3 regions of the Brevibacillus sp. SIMBA_040 genome follow, and region 1 is predicted to be linked to each of the others. Evidence: riboswitches for the same ligand, from Rfam matches in the RefSeq annotation. Region 1 holds a riboswitch; each other region holds the start of a gene.
The links. A riboswitch is a leader RNA that binds a small molecule or an ion and turns the genes downstream of it on or off. The one in region 1 is predicted to bind glycine.

Region 1 (5,475 bases):
ACTGCGTCCATTCCTGTGATTTCAGCCAGCTCGTCTTGCAGATTGTACAAGAGCTCCAGCGCGCCCTGAACGGTTTCTTCCGGTTGATAAGGATGTGTCTGGGCAAAGCCAGCATAACGCGCAATATCCTCGTTAATTTTCGGATTGTATTTCATCGTGCAAGAACCAAGCGGGTAAAAACCGTTGTCTACCCCATGGTTGCGACGCGACAGTTCGGTATAGTGACGCACCAGCTGCAGCTCGGATACTTCCGGCAGCTCAGCTGGACTCTCACGAATCAGATGCTTTGGCAGCAAAGAAGCAACCTCTACCTCAGGTACATCAAGCGCAGGCAAATTGTAGCCCACACGGCCTGGTTTGCTCATTTCAAAGATTAGTGCTTTCTCCTGGTCGTTACGCACGTGTGATCGCCTCCAATTCAGCCGCGAGTGTATCGATCTCTTCTTTGGTTCTCAGCTCGGTTACTGCGATCAAGGTATGCTGAGCCAGCTCTGGATAATCCAGTCCGAGATCGTAGCCACCGATGATGCCTGCGGAAAGCAGCTTTTTGTTCACATCAGCAACTGGTTTGTTCAGCTTCACGATAAATTCATTGAAGAACGGCGAAGCATTCACTACCTCCAGCCCTTTTGCTTCCAGGGCTTTTTTGGCGTAATGAGCTTTTTGCAGGTTCATCATCGCCATTTCCTGTACACCATTTTTGCCGAGCGCTGTCAACGTAATCGCAGCTGCCAACGCGAGCAATGCTTGGTTTGAGCAAATATTGGATGTCGCTTTTTCACGACGGATGTGCTGTTCACGTGCTTGCAGAGTCAGCACGAACCCACGCTTGCCGTTCTCATCCTTGGTTTGACCAACGATACGACCTGGCATTTTGCGCATGAGCTTGGTTGTTGTTGCAAAGTAACCGCAGTGTGGTCCACCAAAGGATGCCGGGATACCGAATGGCTGCATGTCTCCTACCACGATGTCAGCTCCAAGCTTGCCTGGTGCTTCCAATACGCCCAGTGAGAGTGGATTGGATGAAGCAATCAGGAGAGCACCTTTTCCATGTGCGATCGGCTCAATCGCAGCCAGATCTTCTACGTTACCGAAGAAGTTTGGATACTGAACAATAACTGCCGCCGTATTATCATCGATGAGTGCTTCTAATGCAGCAGGATCGGTGACACCGTCACTGTTCGTACCTACTTCTACCAGCTCAACATTTTGACCATATGCGTAGGTTTTCAGCACGCCACGTGCTTCAGGATGGACAGCGCGAGAGACGATCACACGTTTTTTGCCTGTGTGACCAGCAGCCATCATTGCTGCCTCCGCCAAAGAAGTCGCTCCGTCGTACATCGAGGAGTTCGCTACTTCCATGCCAGTCAGCTCACATACCATTGTCTGGAATTCAAAAATAGCTTGTAGCTCGCCTTGGCTGATTTCAGGCTGGTACGGTGTGTAAGCCGTGAAGAACTCACCGCGCAAGAGCATATGATTCACTGTACTCGGTGTGTAGTGCTGATACACCCCTGCACCGAGGAAGTTTACATGTGTACTGAAATTTACGTTTTGATTGGCCAGACGTGTGAAGTACTTCACCAGATCAGGCTCAGACAGTGCTTCTGGAATATGGAGTGCACCTTTGAAGCGTACTTCCTCAGGGATGTCAGCGAACAGCTCATCGATGCTGGTAATTCCAAGCGTTTCCAGCATTTCGCGCTTGTCCTGATCGGTTTGTGGCAGGTAGCGGTATTTCACGAACGTTGTCCTCCTCTAATAGGATGTTTGGTGGTTACAGCTTAGTTTTTTGGACGTTTGTAGAACGGAGCAGCAACAACCTCTGCCTTTAAACGTTTTCCTCGAATTTCTACCTCGAGCTGCGTACCAATAGCCGCGTGCTCGGTTTTTACGAGTGCGAGACCGACGTTCTTTTTCAAGGTTGGCGACTGTGTACCTGTAGTCACCTCACCGATGAGCTCTTCTCCTGCGTATACAGGATAGTGCGTGCGCGGAATTCCGCGGTCGATCATTTCAATACCGACCAGTTTGCGAGGCGCACCGTTTTCTTTTTGTGCCTTCAGGGCTTCCTGACCGATGAACGCTACTTCTTTATCTACCTTCACCGCAAAGCCAATACCCGCTTCGATCGGAGTAATGTCCTTGCTCAGCTCTTGTCCGTAGAGTGGCAGCTTTGCTTCAAAACGCAGCGTGTCACGCGCACCGAGTCCGCATGGTAGAAGGCCGTCTTCCTGTCCTGCGAGAAGCAGGGAATCCCACAGTTTGACCGCTGTATCTGCGTCTAAATAAATTTCAAATCCGTCTTCACCCGTGTATCCTGTGCGAGATACAAGTGCCGAAATGCCATCGATGACGACATCACGCTCAAAGCGGAAAAACCCGATTTGGGACAAATCTGTCGTCGTCAGTTTTTGCAAAATCGATTCAGCCAGTGGGCCTTGAATCGCAATTTGAGCCGTTTGTGGAGAGATATTTTCAATGGTCACACCTGGAATCAAATGCTCCTGCAACCAGGCGTAGTCTTTGTCAATATTTCCAGCATTAATAACAAGCAGGTAATGGTCATCTGCGTATTTGTATACGAGCAGATCATCAATGGTCCCGCCATCTGGATAACATAGAACACTGTATTGTGCTTGCCCTACTGCGAGTTTGGACACGTCATTTGTCGTAACGTGCTGGAGGTAAGCGAGAGCATTCTCCCCTTTTACATCCACCTCTCCCATGTGGGAAACATCAAACAGACCAGCTTTTGTCCGTACCGCCTCGTGCTCTTGGCCAATACTTGAGAACTGCACAGGCAATTCCCATCCGCCGAAGTCGATTGTCTTTCCGCCATACTTTGCATATGAATCGAACAAAGGCGTTCGCTTCAGATTGGACATGTGTGGCACCTCCTGTTAACCATGCGTTATGGCATTTTTCCCCCTGAACTAGAAAACCTGGCTACGCCACGTGTGGCGGAGCCGCGGCTGCGCTTATACCGGATAGAAATTTCTCATTCCTACCAGTACAAAAAAGACAGAGTCGAAAAAACGGTACACCAAAATAAGGGTGCCCATTTTTCCTCCTCTGTCCTTGGTACCTGAGAGTTACCTTGCGAATCAAGTGAGTCGGGGTTCTCCTCACTTGCAAGTTTCCCCTTTGGTGGCTCCTTGCGAGCTCTCTCCAGAGTTGCGTCCAGTAGAGGTACTTTTGCCTGAGAGATTCACCGTTTCCGGCTTGCTCCTTCGGCGCTGCAGTGGTGCTCGCAGTCTCTCCCTGCTACTATCATTCGCGGTGGTTAGATGGTCATACATAAGTTATTGATAACTTTTCCATACTAGGAAAGGAACTTTCTCCTTTATCCTACCACGAGAGCAAGCAGTTGAAAATATACAAATTAACAGTCAGATTAAGAAATACTTAACAAAATGATATCCCATATAAAAAACGTTAAGCTTTTTAGATAATGACTTGAAAGTTATGGCAGAGCTACGCAAAGGAGTAACCAATATGCCGAATGTTCCTGTTTCATTTGATACGAGCTGGATTGATCCGCTCTCTGAACGTCTGCAGCAGGATGGGCCCTGGGACAAATGGGAGCTGTGGAAGCTCGCTTTGGAAGCAGAGGAGGCCATGGCTGTTCGTGAGTTTGACCAGCTGCAATGCCTGAAGTATTTACCTCTCTTATCCCCCTTTCCGCATCAGCTTCATACGGCTGAGCGTGTGCTTTTAGACATGCGTGGACGAGCCATTCTCGCAGATGAGGTAGGGCTGGGAAAAACGATCGAAGCTGGCTTGATCATGAAAGAGTACATGGTTCGCGGGCTGGCCAAAAAAATTCTCATCCTCGTTCCTGCATCCCTCGTCATTCAATGGACGAAAGAACTACAGCAAAAATTCGGGATTCCTGCCGTCGCCCAGAAAAAAGAGTATATGTGGCGTCAGCATGAGGTCGTCGTCGCTTCGATCGACACCGCCAAGCGTGATCCTCATCGCCGTCACGTGCTAGACATCGATTACGACATGCTCATCATCGATGAAGCACACAAGCTCAAAAACAAGCGAACCCGAAACTATCAATTTGTAAAGGAAATCCGCAAAAAATATTGTTTGCTGCTAACCGCAACTCCGATTCAAAACGAGATGGATGAGCTGTACAATCTGATCAATTTGCTAAAGCCCGGTCATCTCGGCCACACAACCTCTTTTTCCTCCAATTATGTGGAAGGCAAGCGCCAATCCAAAAACAGCGACAAGCTGCGTGAGGAAATTGAGAAGGTGATGATCCGAAACAAGCGCAGTGACGGCGGCATCCAGTTTACGAGTCGTCGCGTACAGTCGATTCCGATAGAGCTTTCAGCGGAGGAATTGGCCCTCTATGATGGTGTCACCCGCTTTGTTCGTGAACAGTACCAGTCTGGCATCGGCGGCTTCAATTCGCTTGCACTCATCACCTTACAGCGCGAGGTCTGTTCCAGCAAGGAAGCCTCGTTCATGACACTGTACAACATGCATCAAAGAATGGCGGAGGATTCCCCGCTACGCGAGCAAATCATCCATCTGGTCGAGATGATTAAAAAAATCGAGACGCATTCCAAAGCAGCAAAAACCGTTGAGCTGATTCAACAAATTAATGACAAGGTCATCATTTTCACAGAATATCGCGCCACCCAAAACTACTTGCAAAAATATTTGCATGATCACGGTATTACCTCCGTACCGTTTCGTGGCGGATTTAAGCGCAGTAAAAAAGACTGGATGACGGATTTGTTCCAAAATCGTGCGCAAGTATTAATCGCGACAGAGGCTGGCGGTGAAGGTATCAATCTCCAGTTTTGTAATCAGGTAATCAATTACGATCTTCCGTGGAATCCGATGCGTGTCGAGCAGCGAATCGGTCGTGTACATCGTTTGGGTCAAAAACGGGATGTGCATATTTACAACATGTCGACAATCGGCACGATCGAGGAAAACATCCTGAGCTTGCTCTATGAAAAAATTGATTTATTTGAAATGGTCATCGGTGAGCTGGACGATATTGTGGAGCGGCTTAGCCTGAGCCAGTCACTGGAGGAAAATCTGATTCAAATCATTATGGATTCACACTCCAATAAAGAAATGGCCCTGAAGCTGGACAATATGGGCCATGCTATACGTGCGGTGCGGCAAACACGATCAGAGACTCCATTAACGGAAGCTGCCGATCAATAAACGAACATAAGCACGCACTCTAAAACAAGAAAAGAGAGGCTCGCTCATGCAACAGCAACAGGTGCGGCAATTCATCGAACGCTATCTTGCCACTTTTTCGGCTCATATTGTAGAAACACATCCCGATTATTTCACTGTGAAGCTGCCGGTAGAAGTAGATAAAGACATCGGCAATCGCCCATTTTACTGGAGCTGGGTGGAAAAAATGAATCTCGCCTATCAGCCTCTGGTGCTGACATTTGCCTTCAACCCTGATCGCATGCCGGATGGAGT
Region 2 (5,475 bases), on a different contig from region 1:
TCACTGGATATGCTTCGCTATGATGCGGTCCATAAACGAAATGAAAACTGTCAAAACATCATCGCCAAGCTGCCCGAGGGCTGCACCTACAAGCATCAGCGCTATATGGACGTGCCTGCTTTTTTAAACGAGCGTGACTATCAGAGGTGGAGCACGGAGCAAACCAAGATTCTCGATCTCGATCTTGATTATTTCAATCTATCCGAAGACATTACGCCCAAGCTCATGCCAGAAGCACAGATTCGCGACGAATTACAGGCATTGCGAAGCCTGCATCAATGGGATGCGGTTACGGTTGCTCTTTCTCCCGAGTATTGCGGGGGAAAAGAGGAAGCCGCCTTTTTACTTGCGATATTTTTGGAGACCTTCGAGCTAGAGCTTGTGGCGGGACAACGATGGTAATGCTTTCTAGCTTTTTTCTCCTACTGCCAGAGAGATTAAAATCACGATAAGCGCGGCAATGGAGTTCCATGTTACCTGATCCCCTAAAATGAGCGTTCCAAGCAGGATGCCGAATAAAGGAACCAAATAATTGGTAAGGGATGCAAATGCGGCGTTCGTGCGCCTGATGAGCGTATTGTAGAGCATGTAGACAATTCCAGCCTGAACTACACCTAATATTACGACGTCAATCACCTGCTGCCAGCTCAAGCTGATATGAAAAGGATTTTCAAAGAGAATGGCAAGTGGCAGCAAAAGGACCGAGGCAACAAATAAAACATTGCGAATAGCTAAAATCGATGAAATGGGTGGCAGGTGCTTCAGTAAAATAAGAGAGAGTGCAAAGCTCATGGATGCTCCGACGAGAGCTAAATAGCCCATTACATTTCCGCTAAAAGAAAGAGAGGAAAGGGTAGGGCCAAACAGCAGGCACAAGCCCCCAAAGCCGATGAAAATACTGACCCTTTTCCAGGGTGAAAGCTTTTCTCGTGGTGCTGCTATTTTCATGAAAATCAGGGTGAAAATCGGCACCGTGCCAAGCAAAATGGAAGCTGTGCTGCTATTGATGTACTGCTGCCCCCAGCCGATCAAAATGAAAGGAATAACAGCCTCAAGCAGTGCAATCCAAATAAATAAGCTCCACACTTTTCGACCAAGGCGGCCAGCTGACCGTTTTTCTTTTTTTCCATTGAACAAATGGAGGATGGCTAGAGTGACAGTGCCAAGTATGGCTTTGTACGCGGCGAGCGTAACGGGCGTGATAGAGCCGATGACTAAATCGACAAAGAAAAACTGCGAGCCCCAGATGATTCCGATACCGAGCAAGAGCAAATAATTGATTGTATTCATACGAAAGGTCCTCGCTTTTTAGATGGTAATGAGTTGATAGATGTGAAAGCTATTCAGAGGTGCAGGCGCCTTGACTTCATCGTAAGTCGAGCGAGAGGCGGCTTCAATGAAGAAAAAGACTATCTGTATCGGTACAGATTTAGGAAAGAAAAGTTCCAAAACAAAAACATCCCGCTCTCACCATTTCAAGTGAAAGCGGGATGCTTGCGTTTTTTCTAGCTTACAGATTTGTTATCCGCTACGTTATTATGATTGATTTGATCAGCGTTTGGCTTGCGCATTTTATAAATCGCTACCAGCATAATAAACCATACCGGAGTGACGAACAGCGCCACACGCGTGTCTTCTGCCAGTGCCAGAACGACGAGAATAAACGCGAGGAAAGCAAGAATCAAGTAGTTGGAGAAAGGAAACAAGGGTAGCTTGAATTTGTTTACTGCTGCCAGATCCGGTCTTGTTTTCCGGTATTTCAGGTGACAGATGACGGTAATTCCCCAGATAAAGAGGAAACAAACCGTTGATACGCTTGTGATGAGGGTAAATACGCCCTCAGGCATGACATAGTTCAATATGACAGAAATCAGGATGACAATCGTGGAAAAGAACAGTGCATTGGAAGGGACTTTTCCTGCTGTCAGCTTTGTAAATGGGACAGGTGCATTTTTCTCTTTCGCCAGTGAGAAAACCATCCGGCTTGTACTAAAGATGGCGCTGTTACATGCCGAAGCTGCCGATGTGAGCACGACGAAGTTAACGATTCCAGCAGCTGCAGCGATACCGATTACCGCGAATACTTGGACAAACGGACTTTCTGTTGGAACGATGGCGCTCCATGGATAAATACTCATGATCACGATCAGTGCCCCGATGTAGAAAATCAGGATGCGGATCGGGATGTTGTTGATTGCTTTCGGAATTACTTTTTCAGGGTCTTTGGTTTCACCGGCTGTCAGTCCGACGAGCTCAATCCCAACGAACGCAAACACGACCATCTGGAATGAGAGAAGGAAGCCGTTTATCCCATTCGGGAACATACCTCCGTGGCTCCAGAGATTGGTGAAGCTCGATGGACCTGAATTAGTAGAGAACCCTTTGATAATCATGAAGAGTCCAACCACAATCAAACCGAGAATCGCAATAACCTTGATTAACGCGAACCAGAATTCCATTTCACCAAAAAGCTTGACCGTTGCCAGATTCATGATGAGCAAAACGACAAGTGCGATTAATCCTGGCATCCACTGTGGTACTTCTGGGAACCAGTATTGGGTATAGAGTCCAACTGCGGTCAAGTCAGCCATGGCAATCGATATCCAGCAAAACCAGTACGTCCAGCCAGTGACGAATGCTGCCATGTTTCCCAAGTAGTCTTTTACAAAATCAACGAAAGAATGATAGTTCAAATTCGATAGAAGCAGCTCTCCTAGAGCGCGCATAATTAAAAAACAAATAATCCCGGTAATTAGGTAGGCAAATAAAATAGAAGGCCCAGCTAAATGAATGGATTTACCTGCGCCGAGAAATAATCCGGTACCAATAGCTCCACCAATCGCGATTAATTGTACGTGTCTGTTTTTCAGACCTCTTTCTAGTGTTTGTTCTTGCATATGATCCCCCACTTTCTCGTTTGTGTAAGCAGTTTGCAATTAAGATGATTTTATATATGTTAATAATAAATATAAATCAGTGAATTGCAAATTAAATTTCCAATAAAAGTTATTTTTCTGTCTGATTTTTATTGGAAAAAACGCTTACAAATTTGAATATAACAAAAATTTAGTTTAATAAGAAATGACTTAGTCCCTACATTTGCTCGGGTCTTTTGATGCGAGTGATGCATGTAACCCCCCTTTTGATTGAGTGATTCCTATCTTTCACTGATACTTTCATCCGTTATCGCGTTATCGTAAGTGAAGTTTTTGAAAGTACAAAAAAAGGCAGAGAAAAATAGGAGTAGTCCCATTTTCTCTGTCCTTTTACCTGAGAGTATAACTCCTTTGGTGGCCGCGAAGGCTCTCTCCAGAGATGCGTCCTATTGTGGTCCTTTTACCTGAGAGATTTGCCCTATGATCAGGACTTGCTCCTTCGGTGCCGAACATTACGTCCAGTCTCTCCCACAATACTCAACCGCTTATGTTTTTCATATGTGTCCCTTACATATTAATGATTGGATAGATGAAAGTCAAACAAAAATTATGAATTAAGAAACTATTTAAAATATATCTTGCTAGATTCATCAGCTATTTAAGTAAAACGTAATAAAAAGACAGCAGGGAGATTGAGGCCCCTGCTGTCCTTGTAATAGACGTATTTACGCATGGCTTATTCAACAAAAAGGGAGACTTTCTCAAAGCCAGCATCCGAGATACGAATCAACCCGGTATCCGAAATGTGGAGGGTAGGGATGACGACGAGAGCGAGCAAGGATAGCGTCATAAATGCGTAATTCATCGTGCAGCCAGCCGAAGCAAGTGCACGGCTGATCGCCATCGATTGCTCCACGACAGTCTCGTAAGGCTCAGTCGACATCAAGCCGGCAAGACGCAGCGGCAGCTCGACCAGGTCGTTGCCGGAAGACGCGATCGCAATTCCTCCCTGCATGCTGATCACGGCGTTGGCTGCTCTCGCCATTTGTTCGTCGTCGTTTCCGATGACGAGGACATTGTGGCAGTCATGTGCAACCGTCATGGCAATCGCAGCGGGCTGGTCGAATCCGACGTTGCCAACGATCCCGATAGCAGAGCCTCCTGTTTTCCCGTGACGCTCAAAGATAGCCATTTTGCACAATGTGCTCTCAGGAGTAATAGCTAGCAGTCCGTCTTTCACTGGAACCTCGGCGAATATTTCCTCGGTTTCTACATGGTTTTCTCTCACCATCGCAACACGCGTTTTGATCGTTCCGAATTGATTCGGTGTCTGGATGTGGAAGCTGGCAGGAGTAAGCTCAGGGGTGAGCTTTACTGAGTTGATCGCATAATCGGGATAATCAAAAGCGGCCAGTTCTACCGTCATGGCGCCATTTTCCGCAACGACCTCGCCACGGGCAATGGTCATCACGACATTCACATCCGCTAAATTCCCGTCGAGCAAAATAATATCCGCAATCGTGCCAGGTGTAACCGAACCGACATCTCTTGCTACACCAAAGCGCTCAGCCGTATTGAGGGTTGCCATCTGGAAGGCAGTCACTGGCTTTACTCCCTGAGAAATGGCATGTCTCACGATAAAATTCATGTGGCCTTCTTCTTTTAACGAATCGCAAATACGGTCATCCGAAACTAGCATCATGCGCCGGGAATCGAGTCCTTGCTCGGTATGCGCTTTGATCGTAGCAGCTACGTCATGCCAGGCAGAACCACGGCGCATTTTTGCGTACATGCCGAGGCGCACGCGATTCGCGACATCTTCCTTTGTCACACACTCATGATCGCCAGAAACACCAGCGGCAGCATAGGCAGACAGTCGTGGATCGTTGGACGGCCAGGTATAATGTCCATCTACGACTTTCCCAGCCCGCAACGTAGCTTGAATTTCCCCAATCATTTTGGGATCACCATAGACGACACCCGGGAAGTTCATGACCTCTCCGAGCGCAATCATGTCTGGTCCCCAGCTCAGTGCTTCCGCCACTTCAGCGGGCCCGAATTCTGCACCAGCTGTCTCAAAGGTCGGATTCGTAGATGGAACACAAGAAGCTACTTGCATATAAGCCGCCATTGGTGTTTGGCGTGCTTCGTCCAGCATAATGCGCAAGCCGGGGAGACCAAGTACGTTCGAAATTTCATGCGCATCAAAAAAGCCGCCAGTCGTTCCGAGCGGGAGTACCGCATTGGCAAATTGTGTGACGGACAACATACTGCTTTCAATATGACAATGCCCGTCCAACAGACCGGGGGCAATGTATTTTCCGTTTGCCTCAATGACACGTGTAGCGTCATCAATCATGCCTTCTACAAATGGCCCAACATATGCGATACGCGTGCCAACGACAGCGACACAAATATCCGATAAAATTTCCCCTGACACGACGTTTACCAAGCTTCCATTGCGGATAAAGAGCGTCGCTTTCTTTTCCCCTCTGGAAAAAGCAACGAGGTCTGGGATACAATCTGCCAGTTGCGGTCTAGCGAATTTGGCTGCTACATCGTTCATTTTCTTCTACCACCTCTTAAAAATCTGGTTTGC
Region 3 (5,475 bases), on a different contig from region 1:
CCAATAGAGCCTCCGCTTCCTTACCTGTTAATCCCCATGGGCGTACATCCAAAAGCACGAGATGATTATCTGTTCCGCCAGACACCAATGTCGCGCCTTCTTGGAGCAAGGTAGCAGCCAATGTGGAAGCATTTTTGACAACATTTTCTGCGTAGGTTTTAAAGCTCGGCTGCAGTGCCTCTTTAAAGGAAACTGCTTTTGCTGCGATCACATGCATCAACGGACCGCCCTGAATCCCAGGGAAAATCGCCTTGTTGATTCCTTTGAAAATTTCCTCGTCGTTGGTCAGAATGATGCCGCCGCGTGGACCACGCAATGTTTTGTGCGTCGTGCTCGTCACCACATCCGCATAGGGAACAGGAGATGGATGCAACCCAGCTGCTACGAGACCTGCGATATGTGCCATGTCCACCATGAACTTGGCTCCGATTTTGTCCGCGATTTCTTTGAATTTGGCGAAATCAATCTGGCGGGGATAGGCGCTTGCTCCGGCAATGATCAGCTTCGGGCGCTCGCGAAGTGCTGTCGCTTCTACCTCGTCGTAATCGATCAGATGATTGTCTTCTCTCACACCGTAAGCCACTACGTTGAACCATTTCCCCGACAGGCTAACCGGACTTCCGTGGGTCAAGTGCCCACCATGAGAAAGATTCATGCCCATGATCGTGTCGCCCGGCTGAAGCAGAGAGAAAAAGACCGCTGTATTGGCTTGTGCGCCAGAGTGAGGCTGAACATTCGCGTACTTGGCACCGAACAAGGCGCAGATGCGATCAATCGCGAGCTGCTCAACCACATCTACATGCTCGCAGCCACCGTAGTAACGTTTGCCCGGGTAGCCCTCTGCGTATTTATTGGTCAGTACTGAGCCCATCGCTTGCATGACTTCTTCGCTGACAAAGTTTTCCGATGCGATCAGCTCCAGCGTCCGATGCTGCCGCTTGTTTTCATTTTCAATGGCCGAAAAAATTTCAAAGTCACGATCCTGCAAACTCATGAACGCTCCTCCTATTTGCTACCTTTCCTCGTGTTTTTGGAATACAAAAAAGGACGAAGGAAAGATAGATTAACGTGTAATCTACCTTTCCTCTGTCCTTTTTACCTGAGAGTTTAGCTTCGGCGCTCGTTCCTGTGTGCATAACAGCAGGCTGTTGTCGAAGCGTTCCCCTTGGGTGGCTTTTTCAAGCGCTCTCCAGAGGTGCGTCCAATTGTAGTACTCTTTACCTGAGAGATTAATCCCAAGGATTTTTGGGACTTGCTCCTTCGGTGCCAGTCAAAGCATCTGGTCTCTCCTACAATCATCATCCGCCATATGAAATTTTGTCATTCTTGCCAAAAGCAACTGCTCAGACTATCTATCGGCTCAGCTGGTGAATCCCTTGCCCAAGTGCTCCTTCTGCTGCCTCCATGATGATCTCGCCCAAGCTTGGATGCGCATGGATCGTATGAGCAATGTCTTGCAGCTTGTGCCCTTTTTCAATCGCCAGACCAATTTCTCCGATCAGGTTGGATGCTTCTGGTCCAACGATTTGTCCTCCCAGGATTGCACCTGTTTCGCTGTCTCCGATGATTTTCACAAATCCGTCTCCCGCATTCAGGGAAAGTGCCCGCCCGTTTGCAGCATACGGGAATTTCCCAATCGAAACCGTATAGCCCTGGTTTTTGGCTTCCGTCTCATTCAGACCGACACTTGCGATCTCCGGATCTGAGAAGACGACAGCAGGTATCGTTTTATAGCTGACGGAGCTGTCCAGGCCAGCAATGACTTCTGCGGCGATTTTGCCTTCGTAGGATGCCTTATGCGCCAAGGCCAGACCTTCTACGATATCGCCAATCGCATAAATGTTGGGCACGCTCGTTTTGCACTGCTGATCTACCTGGATGAAACCACGCTCAGTCAATTTCATATTTACCGTTTCAAGTCCGAGCTGATCGATGTTCGGGCGTCTGCCTACTGTAATCAGCAAATATTCTGATGATACCTGATGCAGCTCACCTTTCACTTCATACGTAATCGTGGCCTCAGCTGCTGTTTGCTGCGCTTCTTTGGCGATCGCTCCCGTATGCACCTCTACGCCCAGCTTCTTTAGCTTTCGTCCTACGAAGCGGGACATTTCTTTCTCAAACCCAGGCAAAATCGAGTCCGATCCCTCGAGAATCGTTACTTTGGCACCGAGCTTGGCATACGTCTGTCCCAGCTCGATTCCGATATAGCCTCCACCGATCACAACCAGGCTTTTCGGAATTTCCGTGAGCGTAAGCGCTTCCGTAGAAGAAAGAATCCGTCCCTCATACGGGAAAGCTTTTAGCTCAATCGGTCTGGAGCCAGTAGCGAGGATACAATGTGCAAAGCGGTAAAGACTCGTTTCTTCTCCGTTTATCACCTGTACCAGATCGTCGCCCACGAGCCTCGCTTCGCCCTGGATTCGCTGGACCTTGTTTCCTTTGAGCAGCGACTTGACGCCACCTGTTAATTTATCGATCACACTTTGCTTCCATTCCTGCACTTTGGCAAAGTCGACGCTGACTCCCGCTACCTGCAATCCGATCTCCTGGGAATGCGTTGTCGCTTCGTACTGATGTGCTACCGAAATGAGTGCCTTGGAAGGAATGCAGCCTTTGTTCAAACAAACACCGCCAACCACCGCTTCTTTTTCCACAATCGCTACTTGCTTACCTAATTGAGCAGCTCGAATCGCTGCGACATATCCCCCTGGACCAGAGCCAATGACCAGGACATCAAGCTGCTCCACTACTCCGTTCTCTGCCATGGTTTTCCCCCACTTATTTCTCTCTATTTATGCGCTTTGTATGATCAGCTTGTGCGAATGCGCAGCCGATCCGAAAACAATTCCTCTGGACTCGACAGCGCAAAGCCCTGATCTGGATCAAAGTCTAGCGTCAATACGTCGCCCAAATTGCGCTTCGTCAAAAGATCGATGCAGAACGGAATCCTGTTCTGGTAGACCAGCGTATCGTTTTTTCTCAATTCGTCAACCGCTAGCTGGACGGAAAAAGCACATCCACAATCTCCCGACATCACTACGTCAATCCGCAGAGCAGTGTCCTGTGGAAAGCTAAGCTTGCTGAGTTCACTGCGAGCAGCGTCCTTCACCGTAAGCTCCATGTTCTTGTTCCCTGCCTCCTTTCCCATCGCGCCATCCTCCGCTTAAACCTTTTTTACGAACACCAAAAAAGGACAGGAGAAAGATAGAGTGACGATACTCTACCTTTCCTCTGTCCTTTTTACCTGAGAGTTTAACTTCGTCCAACTAGCCCGAAGTATTCCCCTTGGGTGGCTTTTTCAAGCGCTCTCCAGAGGTGCGTCCAATTGTAGTATCTGGTACCTGAGAGATTGATCCCAAGGGTTTTATGGGACTTGCTCCTTCGGTGCTAAACCTGTTTGTTTAGTCTCTCCTACAATCATCATCCGCCGCTATTCAATTGATGGATAACTTTTCATTAAGTAAATCACATCCATCTTATCCGTGTCAATTCTGAAAAAAAATATTATTCAGGCATTATAAAATAGCAGAACATAAGAAGGGAAAAGAGTGGCTTGCTCCCCCTTCTCCCCAACATTCGCTAAGGTATAATTATTCTGCTGCCTGCTCATCCAGAAACGCTTTTACTACCTGATAAAAACCGTCAGGATCATCTGAATGAACCCCGTGACCGCATTGTTCAAAAGTCTCCAGCTTTGTGTTTGGTCTACGCGATACCATCAGCTCTGCTTGCTTTGCGTCTAGTACAAAGCTTTTTTTACCATGAATCAGCATGATTGGACATGTAGAGGAAAGCCAGTCTTCCCACCAGCTGCCATTAATGTTTTTCTGAGAGATATTCATTCCTTTTAAATCTGTACGAAACCCCCACCCTTTTTCATCCTCAAATACACTCTCAGAAAAATAATCGATGGCTCGCACACCTACACGTTCAAGAGATTCCCTCAATTCTTTTAGCGAAGCAGAACGCTCGGGGAGCAGCTCCACGAAAGAAATATCCACTGAAATGTCTGCACCGACGTCCTCCACAATAACGGCTTTGACCAATTCAGGGTAGCGTGCAGCAAACTGGTATGCGTTGACTCCGCCCAAGGAATGTCCCACGATCGTCACAGGTCGCCCGCCAAGCTCTGTACGAACCAAGCTTAGAATGTCATTGACGTAGCTCTCTCTTGTGTAGTCCTTTTGTGGCGGATGCTCACTCCAGCCATGGCCCCGTTGATCCAAACCAATTACTCGCCAATCTTTTTGAAATGCCTCGGCAAATGCGGAAAAAGTGCGTGCATCATTCATATGTCCGTGCAGCAGAAGCAGTACATTTGGACTCTCTCCCCCATAGTCGAGGTAGGATAGCTTGATATCACCAGATTGAAAATATTTTCTTGTCGCCAAATGATTGTCTGTGGGATGAGACATGTTATTTCCTCCTTTTTTTCTTCTGTATCGTGTGTGGCTTGCTTTCCTCTTCACTCTATCAGACAATAGTGACAGATCATGTCATAATTAAAATGGGAGTACAGTAAAATCCATGCCAAAATCCAAGAGACTGCTGGAACTCATGCTGACCGTCAATCGCAAACGGAAATTCACCGTCAAGGAGCTTGCTCAGGAGTTTGGCGTATCCACGCGAACGATCCTGCGAGATTTGCAGGAGCTGAGCGAGCTCGGCGTGCCCCTTTATTCGGAAGTCGGTCCTCATGGTGGCTATCAGGTTCTCAAGGAAAGAATCTTGCCGCCGATCGCTTTCACTGAAGAAGAAGCCGTTGCCATCTTTTTTGCGATTCATGCCCTGCGCCACTATTCCTCGTTGCCTTTTGCAGCAGAAGCTTCTTCCGCATTGAAAAAGTTTTATCAGTTCATGCCACAGGACGTCCGCGAACGGATCGAACAAATGAGAAACCGTGTTGATTTCATTACACCGACCAGACAAGCCAGCTCACCCTATTTATCCATCCTCCTCGACGCTGCGATCCAGCAAAATGTCATCCTCATCGATTACGAATCAAAGGATAAACGGGCTAATCGAAACATACAACCGATTGGCATCTATACGAGAAATGGCCTGTGGTACTGCCGCGCTTTTTGCTTCCAAAGCGATGATATTCGCGTATTTCGCTGTGATCGCATCCATTCTGCTGTTGCATCTAACACAAAGCCGAGGGATCTATGGAATATGCATCTGGGCAATAGCGCCAGCAATCAGGTAGAGGAGCAGGAGCAAATTTCACTTGTGGCAGAGCTGACTAAAGCGGGGGTACAGGCATGCGAGGCTGAACCAGGTCTTGTAACCCTGCTCCATTTTCGAAAAGATGGGACCGGCTTGCTGGAAGGCAGCATAGCGAAGCGAGACCTGTTGTATTTTGCCAAGTTCTTCATCAGTGTCGGAAAAGACGTGACCGTGAAGCACCCGCCAGAGCTTTTGAACTGCATGAAAAGCTATTTAACTGAGCTCTCGTCTCACTATTCATTTACT

Region 2: another riboswitch for glycine. It lies ahead of SB752_RS06930 (amino acid permease); the one in region 1 lies ahead of gcvT (glycine cleavage system aminomethyltransferase GcvT).
Region 3: another riboswitch for glycine. It lies ahead of SB752_RS07120 (iron-sulfur cluster biosynthesis family protein); the one in region 1 lies ahead of gcvT (glycine cleavage system aminomethyltransferase GcvT).

The regions. Positions count from the first base shown of each region.
Region 1 covers NZ_JAWRXI010000002.1:526,025-531,499, forward strand. The annotation lists gene gcvPB (aminomethyl-transferring glycine dehydrogenase subunit GcvPB) at 1-401, opposite strand, end outside; gene gcvPA (aminomethyl-transferring glycine dehydrogenase subunit GcvPA) at 394-1,746, opposite strand; gene gcvT (glycine cleavage system aminomethyltransferase GcvT) at 1,788-2,891, opposite strand; glycine riboswitch at 3,069-3,183, opposite strand; glycine riboswitch at 3,184-3,280, opposite strand; gene SB752_RS05600 (DEAD/DEAH box helicase) at 3,502-5,202, shown strand; gene SB752_RS05605 (YqhG family protein) at 5,249-5,475, shown strand, end outside.
Region 2 covers NZ_JAWRXI010000003.1:268,472-273,946, forward strand. The annotation lists gene SB752_RS06920 (hypothetical protein) at 1-402, shown strand, start outside; gene SB752_RS06925 (DMT family transporter) at 409-1,290, opposite strand; gene SB752_RS06930 (amino acid permease) at 1,506-2,897, opposite strand; glycine riboswitch at 3,256-3,316, opposite strand; glycine riboswitch at 3,319-3,417, opposite strand; gene SB752_RS06935 (adenine deaminase) at 3,613-5,442, opposite strand.
Region 3 covers NZ_JAWRXI010000003.1:307,172-312,646, reverse strand. The annotation lists gene glyA (serine hydroxymethyltransferase) at 1-994, opposite strand, end outside; glycine riboswitch at 1,199-1,302, opposite strand; gene lpdA (dihydrolipoyl dehydrogenase) at 1,353-2,768, opposite strand; gene SB752_RS07120 (iron-sulfur cluster biosynthesis family protein) at 2,813-3,151, opposite strand; glycine riboswitch at 3,322-3,427, opposite strand; gene SB752_RS07115 (alpha/beta fold hydrolase) at 3,594-4,418, opposite strand; gene SB752_RS07110 (helix-turn-helix transcriptional regulator) at 4,531-5,475, shown strand, end outside.